Regions from separate parts of the Comamonas sp. UBA7840 genome, predicted to be linked through region 3. Evidence: predicted binding sites of a transcription regulator. Region 3 holds the regulator's gene; each other region holds the start of a gene.
The links. The regulator FNR, encoded in region 3, switches genes on or off when oxygen is low (the NO sensors DNR and NnrR bind a similar motif). The targets are predictions, from matches to a motif close to TTGATNNNNATCAA.
Positions count from the first base shown of each region.

Region 1: napE (periplasmic nitrate reductase, NapE protein) is a predicted target of FNR. The motif match lies at 6,002-6,015, and genes of this name have one in related genera.
Region 2: B3R00_RS14180 (hemerythrin domain-containing protein) is a predicted target of FNR. The motif match lies at 7,321-7,334, and genes of this name have one in related genera.

Region 1 covers NZ_DLTI01000027.1:81,714-91,414, forward strand. The annotation lists gene B3R00_RS10915 (DUF4384 domain-containing protein) at 1-295, opposite strand, end outside; gene B3R00_RS10920 (hypothetical protein) at 391-801, opposite strand; gene B3R00_RS10925 (hypothetical protein) at 910-1,689, opposite strand; gene B3R00_RS16350 (sensor histidine kinase) at 2,273-2,512, opposite strand; gene B3R00_RS10930 (hypothetical protein) at 2,498-2,791, shown strand; gene B3R00_RS10935 (LuxR C-terminal-related transcriptional regulator) at 3,108-3,755, opposite strand; gene B3R00_RS10940 (RrF2 family transcriptional regulator) at 4,210-4,680, opposite strand; gene B3R00_RS10945 (NnrS family protein) at 4,687-5,922, opposite strand; gene napE (periplasmic nitrate reductase, NapE protein) at 6,281-6,439, shown strand; gene B3R00_RS10955 (chaperone NapD) at 6,417-6,728, shown strand; gene napA (periplasmic nitrate reductase subunit alpha) at 6,721-9,216, shown strand; gene B3R00_RS10965 (nitrate reductase cytochrome c-type subunit) at 9,238-9,701, shown strand, end outside.
Region 2 covers NZ_DLTI01000036.1:23,992-33,692, reverse strand. The annotation lists gene B3R00_RS14220 (alpha/beta hydrolase) at 1-486, opposite strand, end outside; gene B3R00_RS14215 ((2Fe-2S) ferredoxin domain-containing protein) at 574-918, opposite strand; gene B3R00_RS14210 (VanZ family protein) at 931-2,028, opposite strand; gene B3R00_RS14205 (CopD family protein) at 2,068-2,484, opposite strand; gene hemB (porphobilinogen synthase) at 2,742-3,752, shown strand; gene B3R00_RS14195 (magnesium transporter CorA family protein) at 3,872-5,038, shown strand; gene B3R00_RS14190 (dienelactone hydrolase family protein) at 5,170-5,862, opposite strand; gene B3R00_RS14185 (MarC family protein) at 5,997-6,629, shown strand; gene B3R00_RS14180 (hemerythrin domain-containing protein) at 6,725-7,252, opposite strand; gene B3R00_RS14175 (ABC-type transport auxiliary lipoprotein family protein) at 7,433-8,089, opposite strand; gene B3R00_RS14170 (MlaD family protein) at 8,101-9,078, opposite strand; gene B3R00_RS14165 (ABC transporter ATP-binding protein) at 9,081-9,701, opposite strand, start outside.
Region 3 covers NZ_DLTI01000008.1:29,063-38,763, forward strand. The annotation lists gene ccoP (cytochrome-c oxidase, cbb3-type subunit III) at 1-661, shown strand, start outside; gene ccoG (cytochrome c oxidase accessory protein CcoG) at 733-2,163, shown strand; gene B3R00_RS01695 (FixH family protein) at 2,232-2,519, shown strand; gene B3R00_RS01700 (hypothetical protein) at 2,699-2,947, shown strand; gene fnr (fumarate/nitrate reduction transcriptional regulator Fnr) at 3,050-3,775, opposite strand; gene hemN (oxygen-independent coproporphyrinogen III oxidase) at 3,979-5,358, shown strand; gene B3R00_RS01715 (sulfite exporter TauE/SafE family protein) at 5,364-6,077, shown strand; gene B3R00_RS01720 (cell division protein ZapA) at 6,291-6,812, opposite strand; gene B3R00_RS01725 (DUF904 domain-containing protein) at 6,809-7,021, opposite strand; cobalamin riboswitch at 7,194-7,436, shown strand; gene B3R00_RS01730 (TonB-dependent receptor domain-containing protein) at 7,505-9,352, shown strand; gene B3R00_RS01735 (cobyrinate a,c-diamide synthase) at 9,464-9,701, shown strand, end outside.

The DNA.
Region 1 (9,701 bases), on a different contig from region 3:
GAAATTGCTTGCTGCTGATGAGCGTGGTGGGCAGCTCTGCGGCACGCAGCATGTGATCCATGCAGCTGAGTGAGTCAGAAAAGCTGGAGATGGAGCGAACCGGGCGAACGACCGGGCGGTTCATGGTGGTTACGGGTTCATGGGCACTGATGTGGCGCCGCGCATCCAACTGGCCGCAGCCGCTGGCAAGCACCGCAGTGCCCAGGAGCAGCCAATGTCCAACCCGGCGTAGCGCGCTGTTGTGCGCCGGTGTATCACCACCCCATGCCACAGCCGCTGGTGTTGTGTATTCCATGATGACCTCTTCTTGTGCGACTGTGTGCCAGCCTGTGTTGTCCAGATGCTTGAGGTACAGGCGCGGCTGTGGCCCCGCATGTGATGAAAGGGGAGTCAGTTACAGATGTTGATGAGGTCGCCGCGCAAGACCACCACCTGATCTTTGCCGGTGCTCTTCACACCTTGACCACTGGCTGCAGATACGCTGCCAACCGATTGGTAGCACGTGGTCTGGGTGCCGTTGGTTTGCACGCTTTGCACCACATCTTTTTCGGTCTTGATATCACCCGTATTGGGGGTGTAGGCCTTGGCGGTGTACCGGCTGACCTTGGCTGCCATGTCATCAGGCATGTCTTTGCGATATTCGAGGTTGCCAGAGCGAGCCAGTGGCGAAGTGGGCAGCTGCAAATAGGTGACACGGCCACTGATGGTGACCGGGTCTTCGCCAGGAGCAGCCCAGACAACCAAAGAGGGCAGGCCGCAGAGGCAGGCACCGAGGCAGAGAAAACGAGAGAGACCAGTCATGTCAGCTCCTTTTGCTGAAACCTGGGATGCACGGCGTCAGATCGGTTGACTGATCTGACGCCGTATACCCGCAGCGTCAGCACTGCTGATAGTTTGAAAACTCACACGTTAGCGTGAGGCAAGCAGTCCGCAAGTTGGGCCAACGCAAACAGCGGGAGGTGGATCGCAGGAGTCATTGGAGGCAATGTTCTGGTAAGCCACTGCATTCGCACCGGTAGCCAGGTTGGCCACTGTAGCTCCACCTGCAATGTAGGTGCTTTGGCTGGAGGTGCCAGAGATGTCCACCTTGCCATAGTTAGACGACATGTTTTGCACTGCAACGGTGTTCCTGCCCAGAGCCTTGTTGGACACATTGGTGTTGCCGTCCGTGATGCTCACAAACTGGCTGCTGGTACCGCTGATCGTGATATCCCCCATATTGCTAGCAGCGTTTTGGTATGCAATCGCTGTGTCCGTGCAATTGGAGCCGTAGCAACCGCTGGAGCTGTTGGCTTCATTGGTCAGGGAGGCATTGGTCACATGAACTTCTTGCTCGGATTTACCTTTGACCCAGAAATGCTTGCTTTGCTCCACAGTGACGTCGCCGACATTCGAAGCCAAGTTTTGCACGGCTACATCACCAGCAGACTTTGCTTCGTTGCTGACGTGGGCATTGGTCAGGATGGTGGTTTGTTTCGATGTACCTTCGATGTCAGCGCCTCCTTTATTAGAAGAAACGTTCTGATTCGCATAGGTTTTGGAGTTGGCCGTGTTTTTCAGATAACCACCGTTCACAGATGCAATCTGGGTGGATGAACCACTGATCGATAGGGTGGTTGGCCCTGTCTGTCCGGCAGCCATTGCTGCAGTTGCGATAGCACTCAGGGCAAGAATTGCAAGCGATTTCATGATGTTTCTCCTGGAGGATCGGAAAAATGCCCGAAAAGGATCAATCGAATTCGACCCTTTCTTCGGTCTATGACTTCACCAAACACAGACCTGATTCAGCGGTGCAAAGTTTGGTGGCGTCGGGATCCAGTGTGTGTGCTTGCGTCAACCTGCTCAATTCCCATAACTAGATGCGAATACGAGTTTGTAGTGCCAGAGAAAATGAATTAAAAATGCTCAAATCGCATATCAGATTTGCGCATGTTGCTATTAAAAAAAAATATGCGCAAGCAGAATTGGCGTTGCAACAGAATGCATTTTTTGAAATTGTTTGCACCTATGGTTAAAAGTTGTTCATAGGTTTTTTTTATTTTGTCGTTGCAGCGCGCAAACGCACCTATCCATTGATGCGTTCCAATCAATCGATGGATCAATAGATTCGCTTGTGTTGTCGGAGCACGTGGTGTGCGGATTGACTCACGGGCGGGAGGCTGCTGTATGGCGCATCTCCGATACCCGTGAATGTTTCGATCCTTCGAGGAGGCAGAAGTTCTGCAGTAGCACGCCCATGCGCATAGGTGGGCGGCGGAAGGCTGGTCGCGCTCTACCAGCTCAGGTGCAGGCAGGTGCCACCACCAGCTCGAGGGCTGATTTGCAGCTGGCCTCCGATCGCATGCGCACGCTGGTGCATGTTGGCTAGCCCCATTCCTGCTTGCCCGCAGGTGGGTATGCCGCAGCCGTTGTCTTCTACGCACAGATGACCTCGCTGGTTTGCGTTTTCTGTGCAAGCTAGGTCGTGGAGGTGAAGTGTGATCCAAATTTCACGGGCATGCGCATGCTGCAAGATGTTGCTGATGGCTTCTTGCAGTACGGCGACTATGTTTTGGGCAAGGTGCCCTCGAGGCAGGTGATCGGACGATTGCAGTGTATCGTCGTCACAGACATTCCAATGCAGCAAGATGCCACGGCGATCCAGCACGGGCTGAACCCGATGCCTAAATCTGGCCATGCATATTGGCAATACGTCGTCTTGCCCATCCATGGAGTCGACAATCAGGCGCAAATTCAGCAGGCCTTGCTCCAGGGTTTGTTGCAGCGCGGGGTCTGGTTTGTTGATACATAGCGATAGCGCATACACCAGCTGACTACCAAGCACATCGTGCAGAGATTGGGCGATTCTGCGGCGCTCGGTTCGTATTTCTTGGGATGGGCGCACGCTCTTTCGGCGTCGCCACAGTCTGTGGCGATACGTTTTGGCCAAGTACCAGATGCACATGCATGTGCTGGAGATCACGGAAAGATAAGACACCCAGCGCACAAAAGCGGCAGATGTTGCGGGCATGTACCAGAGCCAGCATAGCTCCAGCACCAGCTGCCATGACCAAGTTGTAAGTCGCCAAAGCATGGTGGACCGCACTAGCAATCAGCCACTCCCCAATTCACAGCAAGCCACGCATCAGCGCAAAACGAACTGCCTGCGCACGCGTGTGGACTTGCAATTTGCAGTAAATACTTTTGATGTGTGCGTTCACCGTGGTGGTGCTGATTTCGAGTTGATGACCGATCTCTGCGCTGGTGTAGCCGTTTGCCACCATCCGAAGTACCTTGCGTTCGCGCGCGGAAATGAGGTCAGCAGCGCAGGAGGGTGAGGCGGATGGAGTAGCTGCAACAATGTTTTTGTCGAAGCGCTGTAACAACCTTCGGGCCAAGCTAGGAGTGATGGATGCTCCGCCGTTTGCCACTTGAAGCACCGCCTGCACGTAGCTGCCAAACCAAGAGTTTTTGACCAGATAGCCTGTGGCCCCCACTTCGAAGGCGCGCAGTACTTGTTCTTCGGTTTCAACAACCGAAACCACGATGGCTTCTGCCGTAGGGCGCAGGCTTTTCATCACATCGATCAGCTCTAAGCCGTCGTCGTTTCCGTTGCCCAAGTTCAGGTCAACCAGCATGACATCGAAATCATGCTGTCGGATGTATTTGCGTGCCTCGCGCAAGCAACTGGCCTGTGCGACGACCACCGTCCGGTGGTCATTCATCACCTCCTGAGCAATGACCATGCGTACATGACTGTCGTCATCTACCACCATCACCCGAATTGGTTTTTCAGCTTGGCCTGCTAGAAAGTCTGGCCATGTGGAGGACAAGCTTCTGTCAGCAGGGTACTTATGCAGCGTCACTGTGTCTTGATGCTGCGTGTTGTTTACATTCACGATGCTCTCCCGCGCCTTGGGCTTGCGTGCAGTGCATGGAAGCACTGGACACAGTTATTTAACAAAAAATCACGTTTCAAGGAGTAGAGTTTTTCGCAAATCGAAACGTTGCGCTTGTCAGTAAAAAGCCCAATCTTGCGTGTGCAGAAAAAATTCAGGTCTGTCGTTGTGGAGGAAAGCAGTCTTTACACGCTGCAGACAGCGATCCTATGTTGAAGGTCATCGATTTTGTTACGCCAAGTTGCTGAACGTAATCAGTTGGATCCGTTTGAACCAAGAGCGCTTACGTTCACGTGTCTTGCAGTCAAAGCCGCTGGGGATGATTCAGCCCTTACGGCTTTTGAGCCTCCACGGAAGTCAATTTATTCAGCAGGAGAGGGAGGTGCCCAGGTGATGCGGTTTTGGGCTGGGTGATTACGTCCGCCAGGGTGTAGCAGTCAAGATGCTGCAAAAAGGCTTTGAGGGCGCCATTCAGAATGCAAGTCAGCGCACAGCCTCCCGTGAGGCGACATTGGTTGTTAGGCCCCAGACATTCGACGATGTTGAAGTCGGGCTCAATGCTGCGAACCACTGCGCCCAGTGGGATCTGGTCAGGGGCTTTGCTGAGGTGCAGTCCCCCGTGCTTGCCACGCACCGTGGTGATCCACCCTTGCTGTGCCAGCAGTTGGGATACTTTCATCAAGTGCGCTTGTGAGATATCAAAGGCGGTGGCAATTTCGCTGATAGTGCACAAGCGCTCTGAGTGGTGGCCGCTGTAGATAAGGACTCGCAGCGCGTAGTCGGTGAGAGTGGTGAGGCGCATCTCGTTTTAGTGGAGTGGTCGCTGAATTGGTATGGGTTTGCCGGAGCGCTGATCAGCGCGGGGGCGTACGAGCCATGGTACAAATCGCCACAAGTACAAGGCGAATGCTAAAATCCAGCATAAGGCGCTGGCATGCAGCCACGGTAGCGGATGGGTGCTGACGCTCAGTGCTGTGAGGCGCAAAACAATGGCGAAAGCGACCAAGCCATAGCTGCACACCATGCTGAAATCTGCAACCAGTGCTCTGCCCGTATGTCCAAGCGCTGTGCGCGTAATCATGCCAATGATGAGTGCGCCAAACCCCGCCATTCCCAGCATATGGATGGGCCATGACAGACGGGATGTCCAACCCATGGCATAAGTTGCGGCAACCCACAAACCCAGACCAAGTCCGATATATCCCAGATAGAGAATCCAGAGTAGAGGAGTGCCCATGACGGACCAGGGCTTCCAGGCGATCACATGCCACAGTGTGATCAGCCCCGCAGCGGCCAAAAACAGGGTTGCCAATTGGTTAAATCCGAATGACCACGTGAGAATTCCCAAAGCGGCTAAGGCGGCTTGCCATTGGCCGCTGCGTGTGTGTCGGTTGAGTGTTAGCTGGGGAAGTGCGCGGCTGGCAAAAAATGGAATAACCCGGCGTGCGATGAGCAAAGCAATCACGGACATGCAGAGCATGCCTGTGAAGAAGTAATGCATGACGATGACGTACTCAAGCTGTTTCCAGCAAGCGTAGAGATAGGCGGCGTTAGCAGCCGCCATACCCAGCAGCAGCACAACTAAGATGTAGTTGTGCCGACTTTGACGGGCAAACAAACATCGACCGATTGCCAGCGCGGCGACACTCAGAAACAGCATGTCGGCGATGCTCGCGATACCGAAGGCTGTGGTTCCGGGGAGCAAAAATCCAATTCGTGCTACCGACCATAGCAAGACGAGACCACCTAGCGCTGGGCCTTGTAATGGATTCAAGCCTGTCCAGTTATTGGTGGCAGTCAGTAGAAAGCCTACGGTAATCGCTGCAATAAAGCCCCAGAACATTTCGTGGGCATGCCAGAAGACGCCGGCGGCTACACCTTGCAGGAGAAAGGGCGCAAACACCCAGAGTGATACCGCCACTATGGCCCAGAGTGCGCCACAGAGGTACAGCGGCCGAAACCCCAGTTCCAGAAAGGCTTTTAGAGACGGGCGGTGCTGCGGCTGCAGCGAGGACGGTTCCTGGATTTTCAGAAGGCTAGTCATTGCAGTCTTTTCAATAAATACAAAACTTTCATGCAGAGTAGATGTTTTTAAAAAAATATTCACGTCAATCAATTAATTTTTGATGCAAATCAATAATTAAGGTGATTTGTTGGTATATGGATTGCAATAATTTTTCGTGTGTAATTTTGCTTGGGAGGTATTTTTTAATAGAGATTGTTGTTGGAGTATTTTTTATTTATTTGGAAAACGAGGTTAAAATATATATTTGATGTGAATCAATTGAGTGGATTGGCAATATCTCTAAAGTGGTTGCAAGTGTTCTGATCGTTGCGGGTTTGAGTGGATTGAAGTTCTGGCAGAGCATCTGTAACGTAAACCGTCATCCAGAAAGGTGGCTATGCTTGAAAAAAATAATCCCACGGCACGCAAAGAAGAGTTGCGCAGCTTTGCTTTTCTAACGGTAGTGATGGCGCCGGTGTTGGCTGGTTTGATCATTGCCGGCTACGGCTTCCTGGTCTGGATCTACCAGATGTTTGCGGGTCCTCCTCATGCCTGAAGCCCTGCATTCGATGGCCGATGAGATGCACATTGCCAGCCTGGTGGTTCATACGATGCCGCAGGCGCTTGATCCTGTAGGGCAGGCGCTGGCCAAAATGGACTCCATCCAAGTGCATGGCACCCATCCAGACGGCAAGCTGGTGGTCACCCTGGAGGGACCCAGCGCCGACTTCATCATGGATCAGGTGGCGCAAATTCGGTTGATCGATGGCGTACTGAACGTCTCTCTGGTGTACCAGCACGCAGAACCCCGGCAATTACTTAACGAGGGAGTCTCCCATGACTAGCACCCGTCGCGATTTCGTTCGTCAAACTGCCGCCGCCGCCGCGGGCGCTGTGGCAGGCATTCCCATCCACGCCATCTCTCAGGAGGGCACGCAAGCGGGTGGTAGCGCTCCCATGAAATGGTCCAAGGCGCCCTGCCGCTTCTGTGGTACCGGCTGCGGCGTGATGGTGGCCGTCAAGGACAACCGGGTGGTTGCGACCCAGGGCGATCCTCAGGCCGAGGTGAATCGGGGCCTCAATTGCGTCAAAGGCTACTTCCTGTCGAAGATCATGTATGGCGAGGATCGTCTGACACAGCCTTTGCTGCGCATGAAAAACGGCAAGTATGCCAAGGATGGGGAATTCCAGCATGTGTCATGGGACACGGCTTTCGACGTGATGGCCCAGCAATTCAAGAAGGCGCTTAAGGAAAAGGGCCCTTCCGGCGTGGGCATGTTCGGCTCGGGCCAGTGGACAGTCTGGGAGGGCTACGCAGCCTCGAAACTTTTTAAGGCCGGCTTCCGCTCCAACAACATTGATCCGAATGCGCGCCACTGCATGGCCTCGGCTGTGGCAGGCTTCATGCGCACCTTCGGCATGGATGAGCCTATGGGCTGCTATGACGACATTGAAGCTACGGACACCTTTGTGCTCTGGGGCTCGAACATGGCAGAAATGCATCCTGTGCTCTGGACGCGCGTGACGGATCGCCGTTTGAGCGCACCGAACGTCAAGGTGGCCGTGTTGTCTACCTTTGAACACCGTTCGTATGAACTGGCAGACATTGAACTGACCTTCAAGCCGCAGACCGACCTGGCGATCTTGAACTACATTGCCAATCACATCATCACCACAGGGCGTGTGAACCAGGAGTTTGTGGCCAAGCACTGCAACTTCAAATTGGGCAATCCGGACATCGGTTATGGCTTGCGTCCAGAGCATCCTCTGCAAAAAGCTGCAAAAAATGCCGGTGACCCGAATGGTGCCAAGCCCATGACCTATGAGGAGTACGCCAAGTTCGTCTCCACTTATACCCTGGAATACACCACCAAACTGACAGGCGTTCCTGCCAACCGACTCAAGGAGTTGGCCGAGTTGTACGCGGACCCCAAGCGCAAGGTGGTGTCGTTCTGGACTATGGGCTTCAACCAGCATACGCGCGGCGTTTGGGCCAACAACCTTGTCTACAACATCCACTTGCTCACTGGCAAGATCGCGACCCCGGGCAACAGTCCTTTCTCGTTAACTGGTCAGCCTTCGGCATGTGGCACGGCGCGCGAAGTGGGTACGTTCTCGCACCGCTTGCCCGCGGATATGGTGGTTACCAATCCCGAGCACCGCAAAACCGCGGAAAAAATCTGGAAGTTGCCAGATGGCACCATTCCCGATAAGCCCGGTTATCACGCAGTGCAACAGCACCGGATGCTCAAGGATGGCAAGCTCAATGCCTACTGGGTCATGGTGACCAACAACATGCAGGCATCCGCCAACATGGTGCAAGAAGGTTATCCGGGCTATCGCAATCCGGATAACTTCATTGTGGTGTCGGATGCCTATCCCACTGTTACGGCGACTTCGGCGGACCTGATCCTGCCGACCGCCATGTGGGTGGAAAAGGAAGGTGCCTACGGCAACGCTGAGCGCCGCACGCACTTCTGGCACCAACTGGTCAAGGCGCCCGGTGAAGCACGTTCGGATTTGTGGCAGCTGATGGAGTTTGCCAAGCGCTTCAAGATCGAGGAGGTGTGGCCTGAGGAACTCCTGGCGAAGGCCCCGGAGTACCGCGGCAAGACCATGTTTGATGTGCTGTACCGCAATGGCCAGGTGGACAAATTCCCGGTGACCGACATGGAGGCGGGATACAACAACCACGAGGCCGAGTTGTTTGGTTTTTACCCCCAGAAGGGGTTGTTCGAAGAGTACGCAGCGTTCGGGCGTGGTCATGGGCACGATCTGGCACCGTTCGATGTCTACCACCAGGTGCGCGGGTTGCGCTGGCCTGTCGTCAACGGGCAAGAAACCAAGTGGCGCTACCGTGAGGGAACCGATCCGTATGTGAAGCCTGGAACTGGTTTCGATTTCTATGGCCACAAGGATGGCAAGGCGGTCATTTTTGGCCTGCCTTATGAACCGGCAGCCGAGGCTCCTGATAAGGAATATCCGTTCTGGCTGTCCACTGGCCGTGTGCTGGAGCACTGGCACTCCGGGTCCATGACCCGCCGTGTGCCCGAGCTGCACCGTGCCATGCCGAATGCGCTGTGCTATATGCACCCTGACGATGCCAAGGCGCTGGGCTTGCGCCGGGGCAGCGAGGTTGAAGTCGCCTCGCGCCGTGGGGCCATCCGCTCCCGCGTGGAGACCCGCGGCCGCAACAAGCCGCCGCGTGGCCTGGTCTATGTGCCATGGTTTGACGCCAGCCAGCTGATCAACAAGGTGACGCTGGACGCGACTGACCCGATCTCGTTGCAAACCGACTTCAAGAAGTGTGCCGTGAGGCTGACCAAGGTCTGAGGACAAGCAGAGGAGCACCCCATGAAACGCATACAGAAACTGGGCATGGCACTGATGCTGTGTATCGGTGTGGTCACCGCGACCGGCACGGCCTCCGCCGAGCCCTTGTACGACAAGGCCCGCGGCACGGCTCCCTTGCTGGAAACCACCAAACCCCCGGTGCTGGGCAATCCCATCAACGATGATATGCGCCGCACGCGCAACTACGCGCAGCAGCCGCCCGTGATTCCGCACCGCATCGATGGCTACCAGGTCGACAAGAACTTCAACAAGTGCATGGATTGCCACTCCCGCACCAAAGCGGAAGTCTCTCAGGCGATCCCGGTCTCCATCACCCACTACCAGGACCGCGATGGCAATACCCTGGCGCAGATCTCGACCCGACGCTACTTTTGCGTGCAGTGCCATGTGGGGCAGGACAATGCGACGCCTTTCGTAAGAAATACATTCCAGGATGTGGACAGCCTGCTCCTGAAAGCATTGCA
Region 2 (9,701 bases), on a different contig from region 3:
GTCATCTGCTTCGCCATGCAGCACCAGGGTGCGGTCGTGCGTGGCAGCAGGTACGGGGGCGGGGTCAAAACGGCTGGCCGCCGTACCCACCAGCACCACTTTCTCCACGCGCCCTTCGTCCCACAGTGCCTGCAGCACATGCGTGGTCACAAAGGCACCAAACGAAAACCCCGCCAGAGCCACCGCACCGGTGGGTGCCACTTGGCGCACCACTTCCAGCATGTCTTGCGCCTCACCACGGCCCGCATCGTGCTCGCCCTGGCTGGCGCCGACACCGCGAAAGTTAAAGCGCACCACTTCCCAGCCGGTTTGCACAAAAGCACGCGCCAAAGTCTGCACCACTTTGTTGTCCATGGTGCCGCCAAACAGCGGGTGCGGGTGGGCGATGACCGCCACGCCCCGGGGTGTGCCCGCAGGGCGATCGCGCAAGGCTTCAATGAGGCCGGCCGCGCCGGTGAGGGTGAAGCGTTCAGTGTGAGCGTTCAATTGCAACTACCTATTTCATAGCTATTAGCGCTTGATAGAAAAGCGCTAGAGGCCAAAAACACTTGTAATGGGGTGTAGGAGTCTGTTTCAGCGGCCAAGTTCCGGCGGCACCAGCAAACGCTCCACCACCTGCCCGTTTTTGAGGTGCGACTCCACAATCTCGTCGATGTCCGCGGTATCCACAAAGGTGTACCACGTGCCTTCGGGGTAGACCACGGCCACGGGGCCAGCGGCGCAGCGATCCAGGCAGCCCGCCTTGTTCACGCGCACCTGGCCTTTACCCGCCAGGCCCGCATCTTTGATGGCGCGCTTGCAGTGGTCAAAGCCTTCTTTGGCGCCGTGCAGGTGGCAGCAGTCTTCGCCGTTGGGGCGCTCATTCAGGCAAAAAAAGATATGGCGGCTGTAGTAGCCTGTGGGGGTGTTCTCGCTCATGATGCAAGCATTCTAGGATTGGGGCTGGCGCTGGGTCAGGCGCAATGCCACATACGCAAGCACGGCATAGGGCCAGACCCAGCCCAGCCATTGGCCCAGTCCGTAAAACCGCATGAAGCGCCCCTGCTCCCAGGACTGCAGCGTGTCCGCAAAGTACGGGTTCAGCGGCGCCTGATTCAGCCAATTGAGTTGCCACATCAGCACCAGCAGCAGTAGCACCGCGCACCAGCGGCGCGGCACCGGCAAGGCACACGCTGCCAGCAAGATGGCGGCCACCACGCCGGCTTGCGTGGGCAGGGTCAGCCACTCCCACGCATGCACGGGGCCATAGGCCATTGCCGAAGACAGCCCCGTGGCAGCCAGCCCCGCCAGCAAAACCACGGCCGCAAATACCGCCCGGCGACCCAGGTGCGCAATCAACATATAACCCAGCAAACACGGCGCCAGCAGCCCCAGCATGACACACAGCATTTCAGCACTGGGCATCAGCGGCACCAAGGGCTCTTCGCGCAGGGGCAACCAGTCCATGAAGGGCGTGCCCTCCAGCCATACATCCAGCGTTTTGTCTAAACGCTCCAGCACCTGCCCCAAACCAAAAGGCAGCACCAACGGAAACAGCAGTGACACGGGCCACAGCGCAATCAGCACCAGTCCACCATGCGGCTGCTGGCCAAACCAGCGTTCGCGAAAGACGCTCCAGCGTGCCAGCAGCCCCCACCACTCCAGTGTCCAGGCCAGCAGCGCCCCCAGCAACACGCCTGCTGCGTTGAGTACAAAGTCCATGTTGGAGGGCACCCGGCGCGGCAGGTAAATTTGCAAAAACTCCATGCACAGCGACAAGGCTGCGCCACCCAGCCATGCCACGGGAATCGCCCAGCCCCGTAAGCCGCTGCGCACACCCCCTAAGGCCAGCAAAAAACCTAGCGGCGCGTAGCCCAGCACATTGATATTGACGTCAAACCACGTCCAGTAAGGCGGGGGCAACGGGGCTGTGACAAACACCGACGGCGCAATCCCTTGCGCACGCCAGCCCTCGAAGGGAAACAGGCTCGCAAAAACAATCAGTGCGGTGTACAGCATGGCCAGCGGCCACGCCGAAGTTTTGAACACAGGTAGCCCCTTTCCGTTTGGGCCCACGCGGTGGAAAATTTAGAAAGGCTTGACAACCACCAAGATCACAATGACCGTGAGCAGCAGCACCGGCAGTTCGTTGTACCAGCGGAACCAGCGGTGGCTGTGCTGGCAGCTATCGGCCTGCAACTGGCGCAGCAGCACGGCGCAGCTGTAGTGGTAGCCCATGACAGCCAGCACCAGCAGCAACTTGGCATGCAGCCAGCCGCCAGCAAAGCCGTAACCCAGCCACAACCACAGACCCAGGCCCAGCGCGGGCACTGCTAAGATGGTGGTAAAGCGCAGCAGGCGCTGCGACATGCCGATCAAACGCTCGCGCTCCGCCACAGAACCGGGCGTCACCATGGCCAGATTCACGAAAATGCGCGGCAGATAAAACAGGCCAGCAAACCAGCTGGCCACGAAGACGATATGAAAAGCTTTGACCCACAACATGGGCACAGTGTAAGGCGCATGGCGACGGCAAAAAAAAGCCCGGCACATACCGGGCTTTGAAAATCCTCAGTCAAGAGGCCTGCTCAGGGAGGTGAAGCAGGGAAAGCGGCAGGCCGCTCTCAGCAACTAAATCTATCTGTGCCCTATGCCTACGTACACAGGGCTATCCCCAAGCTGGGCGCGGATCCAGCCTAAGGTTTACCTGTATCAAGCGCTATCACTCGCATGCTTGCGCGGACAAGCGCACAATGGCGACCATGCATCTGTCTAGCCCTACTCCTTTCCCACAAAGCCGTCCTCGTCGTTTGCGCCGCAATGCGTTCACCCGCAACTTGGTGCGAGAGAGTCAGCTGTCGGCCCATGACTTCATCTACCCTGTGTTTGTGCACGAAGGCAGCAACCGCCGTGAGGCCGTGGCGTCCATGCCGGGCGTGGACCGTCTGAGTCTGGATCTGCTGCTGCCCGTGGCCGAGGAATGCGTGAAGCTGGAGATCCCCTTCCTGGCGCTGTTCCCCGCGATTGATGCCAGCCTGAAAACACCCGATGGCAAAGAAGCCCTCAACCCCGACGGCCTGATCCCCAGCGTGATCCGTGCGCTGAAGCAGGAATTCCCCCAACTGGGCGTAATGACCGACGTGGCCCTGGACCCCTACACCAGCCACGGCCAGGACGGCATCCTGGATGAAGCCGGCTACATCCTCAACGATGAGACCATGGAAGTGCTGGTGGGCCAGGCCCTGAACCACGCCGAAGCCGGTGCCGACATGGTGGCCCCCAGCGACATGATGGACGGGCGCATTGGCGCCATCCGCGAAGCGCTGGAGCTGCAAGGCCACATTCACACCCAGATCATGGCCTACAGCGCCAAATACGCCAGCGCCTTCTACGGCCCCTTCCGCGATGCTGTGGGCACGCGTGGCGCCTTGGGCAAGGCCGACAAAAACGTTTACCAGATGGACCCCGCCAACTCCGACGAAGCCCTGCGCGAAGTGGCGCTGGACATCGCCGAGGGCGCAGACATGGTCATGGTCAAGCCCGGCATGCCGTATCTGGACGTGGTGCGCCGCGTCAAGGACGAATTCCAGGTGCCCACCTTTGCCTACCAGGTCAGCGGTGAATACGCCATGCTCAAGGCCGCTGCCGCCAACGGCTGGCTGGACCACGACGCCGTGATGATGGAATCGCTGCTGGCCTTCAAGCGCGCCGGGGCCGATGGCATCTTGACCTACTTCGCGATGGACGCTGCCAAAAAGCTGCGCGGCCTGTAAGCTCCAGCGATCCCTTCGCACCAGGCAGCCGCAGGGCTGCCTTTTTTATGCGCACCTTGTTTTGATAGCTGCCAGCGCTTGCACCACAAGCGTTACCAGCCATTTTGAGCACCAACTCCATGCGTCTGCTGCTGATTCAGCCTGCCACCAAACTCGTGCAAGACCTGGGCACCTGGCCCGCAGACACCGCCAGTGCAGCGGCTTTACCGTCGCCACCCGCCCCCGGCAGCTTTTACTGGCTGTCGTGCGAGCGCACCGAGCTGGAGCGCCAGTTGCCCGCCGTGCAAAGCCTGCTACAACAGCTGTGCGGCACGCCGCTGCTGGATCTACACATCTCCGACTTGCTCAATGCCCAGATTCCATCCACCTTCGACTACACCTCCGACTACGACCTGATGCTGTTTCGCCGGCTGGAAGGCGCAGCACCCCCGCCCCCACCAGCACCCACGGCGCGCAGCTGGCGGCACCAGGCCCCAACGCCCGCCCCGACCAACCTGCAGAACCTGGACACCGCCCCCGTCGGCTTTGCCGTGTTTGACCCGCTGCTGTTCAGCGTGCACCCCGCAGACTGCCCGGTGCGCGCACAGCACCTGCAGCGCCTGCTCACCCCCAGCACCGCGCCGGAAAAACGCAGCACGGCCAACAGCCGCCTGCCTGCCAGCAGCGCCGACCTGATGCTGCGCCAACTCGACCTAATGGTGGACGGCTTTCTCAGCCTGCGCCGCGACATGGCCAGGCAGATGGAGCAGTGGCAGATGGCCCTGCTCAACCCCAACTCGCGCTTTCACGACTGGAGCAAGGTGTTGCAGGCGCAGCTGGGCCTGCACCAGCTCAATGAAATCTGCGAAGACCAGCGCGCCGCCGTGCAGGACTGGATCGATGCGCTGGAGAGCTGGCCCGAGGAAAATGAGACGGCCGAGCGCCGCGCGCGCGAGCTGCTGCGCGTGCGCTCGCGCGACGTGCTGGAGCACATTGAGCGCGTCAGCCACCACGTGCACCGCATGGAGCAAAGTGCCGAAGCCGCTTTGCAGATGCACTTCTCGGCCCAAAGCAACCGCGCCAACGACATCATGCGCACGCTGACCACCTTGACCGCCATCTTCCTGCCGCTGAACCTGATTGCCGCCGTGTTCGGCATGAACTTTGATGTGCTGCCGCTGGTGCACGCAGAAGACGGTTTCTGGTGGGCCATGGGCGCCATGGCCTTGATTGGCGCAGCATTGCTGGTGTTCTTCCTGCGCCGCCGCTACATTGAGCGCGACAGTCTGCTGGGAGAAAACACCTGACTTGGCTCCATCAAAACAAGAGCGGCCCGCGAATGCTATGGCTTGTTTTCCGTAGGTTTAGATATGGAAAGCACGCAGTCATGAGCGTAAGCAGCTCTTGTTTTTGAAAAGCCAGCTCCGGCAATCAACCATCAACCCAGGTGCTGATCGAAGAACGCCAGCGTGCGGTCTTTGGCCTGGATGGCGCTGATCTGGTCAAAGCTGGCGCGCTGGTCACAGTTAAAGCCGTGGTCGGCTTCATAGACATGCACCTGCACCTCGGGGTGCAGGGCGCTGAAGGCCATCACGCTCTCGATGGAGATGTGCGCATCGCGCGCACCAAAATGCGCCAGCACCGGCACCAAGGGCGTGCGCAGCACCTCCGGCTCCACCGTCATGCCGCCGCCGTAGTAACACACCGCCGCGCCCAGCTCGTCCACCAGATTGGCGGCCCGCCACGTCAGCAACCCGCCCCAGCAAAAGCCCACCATGCCCACCTTCTGGCCGCCCACACGTTGCTGCGCCCACTGCGCGGCCGCGCGCACGTCTTGCAGTACGCCTTCATCAGGCAAGGCCTCTGCAGCGGCTTTCAAGGCCTTGCCGCGGGCCATGCTCTCGGCGTCATAGCCCAGTTGCACATCTGCCTCCAGCCGCGTGAACAGCGCCGGAGCAATCGCCAAAAAACCACGGGCCGCCATGCGATCGGTCACATTGCGGATATGGGCATTCACTCCAAAAATCTCCTGCGCCACGACCAGCGCGCCCCGCACCGGCCCGTCGGGCTGCGCCACCCATGCGGGAATTTCCGTGCCATCTGCTGCCGTTAGCTGTACAAACTGACCCATGCTTGCTTCTCCTGATTGTGGTGCGGCGCTGCCCCGCCGTCTTCAAGGCTCTATAGACTTCGTCCATTGCGCAGGCGACTTTAAGCATTCTGCGTTCCACGTTCGCCCTTATTTTTCGCAGGCCTAGACTCCCCATGGATTTGAAACCGCTCATCACCTTGGTCGCCATCGTCAATCCGCTGGCCATCGTGCCGTTTTTTATCCACTACACCGAGGGTTTTGATGCCGCCCAGCGCGCACAAACCATTCGCACCGCCGCCTTCAGCGCTTTTGTGGTGATTGCAGCGTGCGCGCTCATCGGATTGCAGGTGCTGGACTTTTTCAACATCTCTTTGCAAAGCTTTCAGGTCGGCGGCGGCCTGCTGCTGCTCATCAGCGCGATGAACATGCTCAACGCGCGCCCAGCCGAAGACCGCCGCCCTGAAGACACCCTGGAAGCTGGTGCCGAAAAGGCCGCCATGGGCAACAGCATTGCCGTGGTACCGCTCACCATCCCGCTGCTGACCGGGCCTGCGGCCATGTCTACGGTGGTGATTTATGCCGATCAAGCCGCCACCTTCTGGCAGCATTTGGCGCTGGTGGGTTATGGGGTGGTGGTGGCAGCAGCCGTGTGGGCCAGCTTTTCCATGGCCGAGCCGATTGCCCGCGTACTGGGCAAAACCGGCATCAACGTGATGACACGGTTAATGGGCCTGATTTTGGCCGCCCTGGCGGTAGAAGTGATGGCGGGCGGGCTGATGAAAATTTTCCCCGTTCTGGCCGGGTAAAGCCGCTGTACAGCGCCGCTGCTCCACCAGACTGCAGTTGCCGCTGCGGTCTGGATGCTTGAAAGCAAGCAACGCGAGGTTGGCAGTGGGCCAGTTTACAGCGCTGCCTGCGCCACTTTGCCCGCTTGCTCGGCGTGCTGATCGTGGTCCTGGGGGGTGGAACATGCACCACCGCAGCCGCTGATCAGCGCTGGCGGCAACGCCTCTGCGTTGCTGACGACACCAGAGACGGGGTCAAACCCCACGCTGTCCATGTGCTGTGCCAGCGCCGCATCCATGGTCTGCGCGTGGTAGCTGAACCAGGAGGCCAGCTCCGGCGTCATGCCGCGAATCATGGAGGCATCGCCTTCGGCATAGCGTTTGCCGCCTTCATGCATGATTTCCAGCACCACCTTGTGCTGCGTTGCGTGGCAGTTGCCGACGGAAAAGCCCGTGGCCACCATCCAGCGGTCTTCCTGACCAAAGTGCGCCTCGGTGTGCGTAATCAGCGCTTGCCACAAGCTGCCCAGCTGCTCGTTGTCTGCGCTTTCCACGGCGGCCAACAGCTCGACAAATTCTTTGTGCGTTTCATCCATGGCTGGAACGTTCAGCACCAGGTCTGCGCTCCACTCAAGTGTTGCCATAGTGCAACTCCTTTGTTATATGGGTTGTTTCAATGGGCGTCAGCTTAGGGTTGACAGTTCTTAAGGATTTGCGTCACATCAAAGTCCGCCCAGCACAAGGCATTGCCTTACACCAGTGTTTTGCCCAACGCAAAAAAGCCCCGACAAGCGGGGCTGCAAAGCGCGCATGCGGCGTATTCGCTAAGGTTTGGCGGGCACGGCTTGCTGCAACCATTGTTGCAGCTGCACCCCCACGGCATCCACGGCCTGCGACAAGGCTTGGGCGCCCCCTGCGGCATTGGCTGCGCCAGCGGGTTGGCGCACCTCAAACACCTGCTGCGCCAGCAAGACATCACCGCGTGGCGCGGGATCGACTAAGGTGGCGCGAATGCGCACCCAGCCCACGCTGTCCCGGGTGCTGCTAAACACCTGGCTGAATTCTTCCAGCGACAGGCTCAGCACCGGCACGGACCGCCCCTGCACCAGCGGCGGCAATTCGCCGGGCTGCGCCGACAACACCACGCGCCCACCTTGGCTCAAATGCTCACGCAACCGCTGTTGCACCATTTGCGCAGGTTGCAGGCTCCAGCGGGCCTGGGCATAGGTGCGCAGCTCCTGCGCATCGGCGTAGGCCAGCCGGTAGCGCAGCCCCGTGCTGCCTTCAACTTGCAGCGGCGCCTGTATCTGCGCCAGCGCAATCGGTTGCAGCGGCGCGCTGGCGGCCAGCAGCGCCGGGGCTGCGCCGAGGTCATAGCGCACCAGCGCCTGCGGGGGGCTGGGCAAATTGCTGCAGCCCGCCAAGAACAGTGCGACGGCACCAGCCGCCCACCACGATTTTTTGTAGAAGTGCATGTGCATCGCGCGTGACCTCATGGTGCTGGTTGGGGTGCCACAAAGCCGGGCTCACCCGGGCCGGGCTTGCCGCTGACGCCATAGAGCAAAGACTGCGGGTTGTCGCCAATCCCCGCAGCCGCACTGCCCATGCGGCGTGCGGCAGATGACACGTCGCTGGCTGCCTGGCTGATGCCCGGCAGCGTGGCGCGATCCAACCGATCGACCGCACGCGCCATGCCCTGGGTGCTGGCCGTGATTTGTTCCAGCGCGCCGCCGGGGCCTTGGATGGCCACGGCCATGGTGCGCACATCCTGGGCCAGCGCCCCGGCTTCATTGCCTGCGCGCTCCATGGCTTGCATGGCTTTGCGCGCATCCTGAGTCAAGCCCGGGAACTCTTGCACCGCAGGCACCACCTGCTCGCGCAAGGTGGTGTTCATGGCCCGCGTGACTGCGCTCACATTGCCTGCAGCATCTGACAAGTTACCCAGCAAACTGCTGAAGCGCTCCTGGTTCTCATCGCCCAGCAGTTGATTGATGCGTTTGGTGGCTTCATCCACCTTGCTCAAAATGGTCATGCCTTGGTCGGCCAGCACACTCAAGGGTGAGGATTTCATGGGCAAACGCGGCAAGTCGCTGGCACCGTGGGGCAGCTCCGCCATCGGCTCGGTCACATCATCAAGCTGGATGTGCGCAATCCCCGTCACCCCCTGGTAGCCCAGCATGGCGTATGTGCCTGTGGTGGACACGGGTGCTTTGCTATCCACCGCAATTCGGATCAGCACATTGCCTTTTTGCACATCGTCAAAGGTAATGTCGGTCACCTTGCCCACAGCCACGCCTTTGTAGCGCACCGTGGCCTGGTTTTGCAGACCGCTGATGGTGTCCGATGTTGACAGCTCATAGAGCTGGTACTCATGGCGATCGCGCGTCAGCCACAGGGCAACGCCCGCCAGCAATACGGCCAGCGCCAGCACAAAGGTGCCTGCCGCCATGGCGTGTGATTTGTTTTCCATGCTTAATGCTCTCCCACCGGGGCAGGTGCCATCGCTCTGCGACCGCGTTCGCCCTGAAAGAAAGTTTCAATAAAGGGGTGCTGAAACTGCGCCACCTCCCGCGGCGTGCCCGTCACCAGCACGCGTTTTTCGGCCAGCACCGCGACGCGGCTGGACAAGGCAAACAAGGTGTCCAGGTCATGCGTCACCATGATCACGGTCAACCCCAGCTCGGCATGCAAGTCACGCAGCAGTGCGCAAAACTCATCCGAACTGGTGGGGTCCAGCCCCGCCGTGGGTTCATCCAGCAGCAGCAGCGGCGGATCCATGATGAGCGCCCGCGCCAGCGCCACACGCTTGACCATACCGCCCGACAAATCTGCAGGCATGCGCATGGCATGCTCCGGCTTGAGGCCCACCATCTGCAGCTTGATCATGGCAGCCGCATCCACCATCGCGTCCGGCAGGGTGCCCTGCTCGCGCAGCGCAAAGCCAATGTTTTCCAGCACATTGAAGGCGGAATACAGCGCGCCGTGCTGAAACAGCATGCCCACCCGCGCCGCCGCACCTTCTTGGCACAGCTCTGCCGCCGGCCGGCCCAAGGTGGTCACCGTGCCTTTGCCCGGGTGCAGCAAGCCCAGAAT
Region 3 (9,701 bases):
TTATGCTGGCAAGATGCAGTGGAGCCAGGTGGGCGCATATCAGGCAGAGGTTGAAAAAGCAAATGCAGAGTTGGAACCTCTGTATGCGCGCTTTACAGCCATGAGCTCGGAAGATATGTCCAAGGACGGCCAAGCCATGGCTGTTGGTGAGCGTTTGTTCATGAACAATTGCGCCCAGTGCCACGGCTCGGATGCTCGCGGTAGCAAAGGCTTCCCTAACTTGACCGACGGCGACTGGCTGCATGGTGGCGCGCCTGCCAACATCAAGCAAACCATTACTGAAGGCCGTGTGGCGATGATGCCGCCTCAGGCTGAAGTGGTCGGCACTCCTGATGATGTTCGTAACTTGGCACACTACGTGATGAGCTTGTCGGGCAGCCCTCATGACTCTTTGAAGGCTGCTTTGGGCAAGTCCAAGTTCACCGCTTGTGCGGCATGCCACGGTACGGATGCCAAGGGCAATACCATGCTGGGTGCGCCTAACTTGACCGATGATATCTGGCTGCATGGCTGGGGTGAACAAGCGATTGTGGACATCATCACCCACGGCAAGCTGAACGAAATGCCTGCACAGAACAAGAAATTGACTCCTGCGCAGATTGACGTTTTGACTGCTTATGTTTGGGGCTTGTCTAATAGCAAGCCTGGAGCAACCAACTGATCGTTGTGGCGATCGTGAAGGCGGCACTGTGTGCCGCCTTTTTCTTTGGTGCGATTTAGGGAGTTTGACTCATGAGTTCCGAGCAAAAAAAACCGCAAAAAATCATTCCTATCAAAGCGGATAGCCAGGAAAAAACCGTATCGTTTTTTGAAGCGCATAAAAAGATTTATCCGCGCTCCATCAGCGGACGTTTTATGAGCTGGCGCTGGGCCATGGTGTGGCTGACGCAGCTGATTTTTTATGGTTTGCCGTGGCTGGATTGGGGGCAGCGCCAAATGGTCTTGTTTGACCTGGGGGCGCGACGCTTTTATTTGTTCGGTTACGTGCTGTATCCGCAAGATTTCATTTATCTGACGGGTTTGCTGATTGTCAGTGCGCTGTCGCTGTTTTTGTTTACCGCAGTGGCTGGGCGTTTGTGGTGCGGCTTTACATGTCCACAAACGGTATATACCGAAATTTTTATGTGGATCGAGCACAAGGTCGAGGGTGACCGCAGTGCACGTATTCGCTTGGACCAAGGGGGCTGGACGCTGGAAAAAATCTGGCGCAAAACCCTTAAACAATTTTTGTGGATTGCCTTGGCGCTGTGGACCGGCTTCACCTTCGTAGGCTACTTTGTGCCTATCCGTGAGTTGGGTGGAGAGCTGCTGGCGCTCCAAGGCAGCTGGCAGATTTTCTGGGTGTTGTTTTACGGTTTTGCGACGTATGGCAATGCAGGCTACATGCGTGAGCAGGTGTGCAAGTACATGTGCCCTTATGCGCGCTTCCAAAGCGCGATGTTTGACAAAGATACATTGGTCGTCAGCTATGACGCCAAGCGTGGTGAAAACCGTGGTCCTCGCAAAAAAGACGTGGATTACAAAGCCCAAGGCTTGGGCGACTGTATCGACTGCAAGTTGTGTGTACAGGTCTGCCCGGTTGGCATCGATATTCGCGATGGTTTGCAGTACGAGTGCATCGGTTGTGGCTTGTGTGTGGATGCATGTAACAACGTGATGTACAACATGCACTATCCGCGTGGGTTGATACGCTTGACGACGCAAAATGCGGTGAGCAAAGGCTGGACCGGTGCGCAAATTTGGCGTCGTATTGCGCGCCCCCGCGTGCTGATTTACACCATGATTTTGGTGGGTTTGACGTCGGCCATGGTCTTTAGCATGGCGGTGCGAGAGCCCCTCAAGGTTGATGTGATTCGGGACCGTGCATCGTTGGCGCGGATTGTGGCCGGTGGCAAGCTGGAGAATGTCTATCGTTTGCAGGTAATGAATGCTACGGAGCAAGCCCAAACTTATAGCGTTGCTGTGAAGGGGCTGGAGGGCATTGCGATGGCAGAAAGCACCACCGTGGACGTGGACTCCGCCCAAACGCGTGGTGTTGCTGTGCGCGTACAAATTCCGTATGGAACTGCTGAACCTGGTTCACATCCTATTGAGTTTGAAATCACGGCACAAAGTGGCAAAGGCCATGTGCTTGAAAAATCAGTTTTCTTAGTGCCTCGCTAAGAACGCAGCATTGTTGGTGTGCAAGACTGAGTGCTTGCACACTGCGTTTGATGGAAAGAGAGTGGGTTATGACTCAGGTAGCAAAAAAGCTGGAAGTGCCATCAGGTCCTTGGTGGAAATATGGCCACGTATGGCTGGTGTTCGCAGGGCCTGCCGTGGTGGTCGTGGCAGGTATCGTGACAGCCATGATTGCCATGAATGGTGCGGATCCCGTAGTGGACAACGATTACTACCAAAAGGGCCTGAATATCAACCAGGAACTGCGCCACATCGAAAAAAGCTTGGCGCCAGCGGGTGCTGCGCGTAACCATGTGACAACCCCCGATGCTGATTTGCCCAATCTGGCACCTAAATAACGGTTTATTAAAAAAAGTAGCTGCTTGCGCTTTAAATATGCTGACTTCAAGTGCTTTTAATGCACAAGTCATTGTAAATATTGCGCTGGCAGCTATTATTTTTATTTAGCGTTTGTCCCACGCAGCCTGGTTGGGAATGGTGCTCACAATGTCCACATGATTCACGCAAAGGAGTGCACATGTGGACACGACGTTTAATGTGGATTGTTTGGCCCGCTTTTTTGGCAGCTGGCGTGATGGAAATGCTGGTGTTTGCCGCATTCGACCCGCACGATATGTTGTGGTTGGGGCAAGGGATTGAGCTATCCCGCACGGCGATTTATACCTTGGCCTTTTTTGCTTTTTGGGTGGTTTTTGTGGCTGCTGGATATTTGACGGTTTTGCTGTCTATTTCTGCTTCCGAAGTGAACGCCCAGCCCAGCATGTAACGAAGGCAGTGTTGTGGCAGTCGCTGTATAAAAAAGCAACCACCCATAAAAAAACCTCCCAAGCCTACGCTGGGAGGTTTTTTTATGGGAAAGCCAGAGCGCTTACTTGTTGCACTCGTGCTGGCTGTTGACCAAGCGCTGCAGTGCAGCAGTGTCCAAAATGCGCACGTGGCGCTGTTTTACCTCAACCATGCCTTCTTCCACAAATTTGGAGAAGGTGCGGCTGACGGTTTCAAGCTTCAGACCCAGGTAGCTGCCAATTTCTTCGCGTGTCATGCGTAGCACCAGTTCCGACGAGGAGAAACCGCGTGCATGCAGGCGTTGAACCAAGTTCAGAATAAAAGCAGCCAAGCGCTCTTCGGCACGCATGCTGCCCAGCAGTAGCATGACGCTGTGCTCGCGCACAATCTCGCGGCTCATCACCTTGTGCACATGGCTTTGCAAGGCAGTCACTTCACGCGAAATTTCTTCCAATCCGTCAAAAGGCATGACGCAGACTTCGGCATCTTCCAGTGCTACGGCATCACAGGTGTGGTGGTCATTGACGATGCCGTCCAGGCCAATGATTTCACCAGCCATCTGGAAGCCAGTCACTTGGTCGCGACCATCCTCTGTGGCCACGCAGGTTTTGAAAAAGCCCGTGCGAATGGCGTACAGCGATGTGAATGCTTCTCCGTTGCGAAACAGTGTTGCTCCGCGTTTGACTTTGCGGCGGGTAGCCACAATGTCATCGATGCGCTGCAACTGTTGCTCATTCAGGCCCATGGGCATGCAGAGTTCACGCAAATTGCAGTTGGAGCAGGTAACTTTGATGGTTGGAGGAGTCATGTACTCGAAAGCCCAAGAGTCTTGTGTAAGAAGATGACTTGTGCAGTTAAAAAATCAGATAAGAGACTATGGGATAGCTCGAAGGAGTAAGGAATGATGTCGCTCAAATTGTGACATTCCTTGTACATCAACCTCTTGATTCACGTCAAGGATAAACGTGGCCGATTGTTGCAAAGTATGGTCATCAAGGAAAAGATTCATTCATGACCGTCGTCACCCCCGAACTCTTGCGTCGTTATGACGTGCCAGGCCCGCGCTACACCTCTTATCCCACTGCGGATAGGTTTGTGGAGGCGTTTGGTGATAGTGACTATATCTTGGCGTTGAAGCAGCGCAAAGTTGCAGCTGCTGTAAACCAGCCGATGTCGCTCTATGTGCACATTCCATTTTGTGACTCCCTGTGTTACTACTGCGCGTGCAACAAGATCATCACCAAGCACCATGAACGTGCTGTGACATACATGCGCTATTTGGAGCGCGAAATTGATTTGCATCTGCAGCACTGTGGTCGTGGGCAGGTTGTGAGCCAGTTCCACGTGGGAGGCGGCACGCCTACTTTCTTGACGGACGATGAGCTGCGCAACCTGTGGCGCATGCTGCGTGAGCGGTTTGTGTTTGAAGCGGCGGGTGAATACTCGATCGAAGTTGACCCACGCACCGTGACGCGTGAACGCCTGGCAGTGCTCAAAGAAATCGGCTTCAACCGCTTGAGCTTTGGGGTGCAAGACTTTGATCCGGAAGTTCAAAAAGCGGTGCACCGTGAGCAGCCTGCGGAGCAGGTGTTTGATTTGGTGGCTGCTTCGCGCGAGCTGGGCTTTCAGTCGGTGAATGTGGATTTGATTTACGGCTTGCCCAAGCAAAATCCCGAATCGTTTGCTCGAACGCTCAAACAGGTGACGGAGTTGCGGCCAGATCGTATTGCGCTGTATGCCTATGCGCACTTGCCAGAGCGCTTCAAGCCACAGCGCCGTATCTTGCAAGCAGACTTGCCATCAGCCTCCGACAAGGTGGGCATGTTGTCTGCTGCCATTGAAAGCTTTATTGAAGCTGGCTACGTTTATGTGGGCATGGATCACTTTGCGTTGCCGGAAGATGCGTTGGCGATTGCAAAACGCCAAGGTCGCTTGCACCGCAATTTCCAAGGCTATAGCACGCAGCCAGACTGCGATTTGATTGCCTTGGGCGTTTCCGCGATTGGTCGCGTGGGTGCAACCTACAGCCAAAATGCCAAGACGTTGGAAGAGTATTACGACCTTCTGGATCAGGGGCGGCTGCCTGTTGTCCGTGGGCTCGCGTTGACCCGTGACGATACGATTCGCCGTGCCGTCATCATGACTATCATGTGCCAGGGCGAGCTGTTTTTTGAATCTATCAACAGTGCTTGGCTGATTGATTTCAAACAGTACTTTGCTGCTGAAATCGAAGCTTTGGCAGCACAGCAAGACGAAGGTTTGGTAGAAATTACAGACGACTGCCTCACGGTGACTGCCAAAGGCTGGTTCTTTGTGCGCGGCGTAGCCTTGGTCTTTGACCGTTATTTGCAAGCAGACCGCAACAGAGCCAGGTTCTCGCGGATCATCTGATCCCTATGACTTTTTCTTTGCTTTGGACCGCTTTCTTTATGGGGCTCGTGGGAGGGCCCCATTGTCTTGCCATGTGTGCAGCCCCTTGTCATGCCGTCATTCAAGGCCATGGCACGGCGGTGCAAATGCACGGCAAGTTGTCGTGGCACACCTCGGCATGGAACTGGAGTGCGCTTCAATTCCATATGGGCCGTCTGGCTGGCTACGGTGTTTTAGGAGCCATTTCTGCTTTTGCCATGGAGCAGGTAGCATGGTTTTCTGATCAAACTTCTGCCTTGCACCCGGTGTGGGTGGTGATGCACTTGGCGATTTTGGCCTGGGGGCTGTTGATGCTATTCCAAGGCCAGCAGCCAGCTTGGCTGGAGCGAGCTGGCCGGGCTATGTGGCAGAAGGTGCAGCCAGTACTTTCGATGCGCGGTGGAGCGCTTTTTGCAGGCATGTCCTGGGCGTTCATGCCTTGTGGGCTGCTGTATTCCGCTATCTTGGTGGCCGCCTTAAGCGGTGCTGTCTGGGCGGGTGCGGTCAGCATGGTTGCATTTGCCGTCGGTGGGGCATTATGGCTGGCAGGTGCACCTTTTGCTTGGCGCTGGCTCAGTGGCAGAGTGGGGCGCTGGCGTGCAGACTGGGGTACACGCGCAGCAGGCCTGATGTTGGTAGCTGTGTCACTATGGGCACTGTGGATGGACTTGATCTACAAGCCATCAGTGTGGTGCCGTTAATTTTTTGGGAATGTGGCAGATGCGCCGAGAAGGTGTCTGCAAAACCGCCGAGCCCTCAACCTGAACCGGGGGTTCAGGTGGGCGAGAGCAACCTAGCGTTGGGTTCGTCTGACGCGAGACGATCACGCTTGCTAGGCAATGTATCAAGCCCGTGCTCAATGAGCATTGGTTCAAGGCAATATAAAGCCCGGCGGATTGCAGACGGTTCTGATTTTACTGGTTTTCAGGGACTGCGAAAGGCAAGTCCACTTCACTCGCGTTGTCTAAATTGGTGACCAAGCTCTCGGCGACTTCTTTTGCCTCGGGTGGGGCAGCAAGGTCTTGCAAGGCAGCTTCTGTGCTGGTTGGTGTGGTGGGTTTTTCGTGCAGAGCTAGCGCTTCATCCAGGCGCAGGGTGAGCTGGCGGGCGGCTGCATGCTCCTGAGCCAGTTGGGCTTCAAGGTTTTGCAGGCGCTCTGCTTGAGCATCCGCTTGGGCTGTATCCGTGGTGCCTTGCAGTTGCGTTAACTGCTGCTGCAAGGCTTGGAGTTGTTGGCGAAGCTCCAAATTTTCAAAAGCCAAATTCACAGCCAGCAAAACACCCACACGCTCTCTAGAGCGCAGCTTGGTGGTGTCGAGCATCTGCTGAAATTGCTGATCCACGCGCTCAACAGCTTCTAACAGCTGTGCTTCTCGCCCATCTGGGCAGGAGAGCACGTAGTGTTGGTGCAGGATTTGCGTGTCTAGCTGGCTCAAGACGCCTCCCGGTTGGCTGGTAATCGTTCGATCAAGTCATCCACGCGCGCACGCGCTGCTTTGAGGCGAGATTGCAAGGAGTCACGCTCTTTGCGCACAGCTTCAATTTCTTCGGTGAGCAGGCGGTTGGTCTGCACCAAAGCCTCGTACTTGGTTAGCAGCAGCTCTACGCGCTCAGCAACGGGGTCAAGAATGGATGTCGTCGTCATGGATGCTCGCAATTGTAGGGCGCCCCCCTCAGAGAGAATTGCAAATTTATGGCAGATCACGGGTTATGGCCACAAAAGCTTGTTTCAAGCTGTCAATGACTCAGCTTAGAAGTCAGTAGAGTATTCGCGGCTTGAGGGGCACTACTGTTTGAGATGTGTTTTGGGTGATTAGAATCAGCGCCTATATGTTGGTGCCCGCAACTTGGTTCACAGGTTGCAGTTCAACGAGAAGCAGGGTGGAGATGCTGGCCTTCAGCACTTCCTAGCCTGCGCTGCCCCCGCAACGGTGAGTTCTTGGCGTTAGCACGTAACGCACACACCATCTCATAAGCCACTGAGTGCCTTGAACAAGCATTTGGGAAGGCGATGGTGTTGAGGAGCCAGCCCGGATACCGGCCAACATCGGTGTGCCCACGCATGTGGGTACGGTGTTACCCATGGTCGGCGGGGAGGTCGGCTCGGGTGTTTTCTCGAAAATTTCCAATGATTTTGTTTGTAGCGCAGCGCCTGCACGGTGCTGCCTTGTCCTTGCGTCCTGTGGCATTGGCAGCTGCAGCTTTTGGTGTGCCTGGTTCGCCGGCGGTGGCTGCTTCTATGGACGAGGTGGTGGTTTCAGCCACTCGTGCGGAGCAGCGATTGTCTGATGTGTTGGCCGATGTGACTGTGGTCGATCGCACTGCGATTGAGCGCAGCGGATCGAACAGTGTGGCTGAACTGCTCTCACGCCAGCCTGGCGTCCAAATCACTACCACTGGGGGCCCCTTTACGACCACCAACGTCTTTGTGCGGGGTGCCAATACGCAGTACACGGCGGTGTATCTGGATGGGGTACGTCTAGACAGCCAAACCACCAGTGGCGGGGTGACTTGGCAGAACATACCGCTGGCGCTGATTGATCGTGTCGAAATATTGCGGGGCCCGGCGGCTGCCGTTTACGGCTCTGACTCGATGGCGGGCGTGATTTTGTTATTCACCAAGCAAGGAGAAGCGGGCGTTCAGCCGTTTGTCGGCGTTGGCTATGGCACCCATGGCACTTACCGCACTGAGGCAGGTGTGAGTGGTGCCACTGGGGTGTGGGATTACAGCGTGTCCGCACTGCGCGAAGGGAGCGAAGGCTTTAACTCCAAAACCGTTGCCAAAGCAGATCCTGATAAGGATGGCTACAGCCGCACGGCCCTGAATGCCAAGCTGGGCTTGCAAATCAATGCGGCACATCGTCTTCAGGCGCAATGGATGAAGACCGACAGCCGCAGCGATTACGACAACGGCACGAAAAAAGATAACGCGCAGTACAAGCGCGATATGCAAAGCGTGGGCGCTAGTTGGATCGCGCAGTGGTCGCCGGCATACAGCAGCACCGTGACGGTGAACACCTCGAGTGACGACTATCGGTTGCTGCCCTCCAATGAGAAGACCCAAACCCGCTTGAATACCTATTTGTGGCAAAACGACTTCCAGCTCAGCAGGCACCAGAAGCTCACTGCATCGGTAGAGCGGCGTGAAGACCAGTTCACCAATCCCAAGGTTCAAAGTGGTGAGCAGTCTCGGCATCAGGATGCGCTCGCGCTGGGTTATGGCTTTCGCATGGGCAGCCACAGTTGGCAACTTAATGCGCGCCATGACAAGGACAGTGAATTTGGTGGCAAAACCACTGGCAGTGCGGCGTATGGCTGGGACTTCGCCCCACAGTGGCGTATCAGTGCGTCCATGGGAACCGCATTCCGTGTGCCTACGTTGTACCAGCGCTTCTCGATTTACGGCGACGCAACGCTCAAGCCTGAAGAAAGTAACAACAAAGAACTCATGCTGCGCTGGGGGCAGGGTGACAACTTCGCGTCTGCCACAGCGTACCGCAACAAGCTCACCAACATGGTGGCCTACAGCGGTGGCGGCCTATGCGGCCAATCTTCGTGTTACCAGAATGTCGATCAAGCCATGCTGGAAGGGATCACCTTGGCCGGTGCTTACCGGTTCGGTGCCGTCAAATGGCATGGATCGGTGGACTTTCAGAATCCGCGCAACGAGAAAACCGGCAATTTGTTGACGCGGCGCTCACAGCGTTTTGTGACAGTGGGTGCCGATACCGTGGTGCATGCGTGGGATGTTGGTGCCGAAGTGCAAATGGCCAGCCGCCGTCATGACAAGGAAGGTGATGCCAAGATTTTGGCGGGTTATACCTTGTTGAACCTGTCAGCGTCCAAGTCCATCACTAAGGACTTTACCTTGACAGCGCGGCTGGACAATGCGCTCGATCGTCACTACACCTTGGCCAATGACTACGCCACGGCGGGCCGCACTTTCTATGTCGGCTTGAAGTGGATGCCCCAATAAGCGCCATCAGGTACACCCAAGGCATACAGCCTTTGGTGTACGGCACCATGGAGATTGCATGACGCAGTCTCCCCAACGCAGCTAATTTTTCTAATTTCCTCTTCGCTGGTTATGACACGCTCTTCTGACACACACGCTTGTGTAGCACTCTTGGTGGCTGCACCCGCTTCTGGGCAAGGTAAAACCACCGTCACTGCGGCGCTGGCGCGATGGCATACGCGCCAAGGCCGGCGTGTGCGTGTGTTCAAGTGCGGGCCTGATTATCTGGACCCTTACTGGCACCAACTGGCCAGTGGTGCCACGGTGCACAACCTGGATGGCTGGATGGTCGGCATGCCCGAGGTGCGTG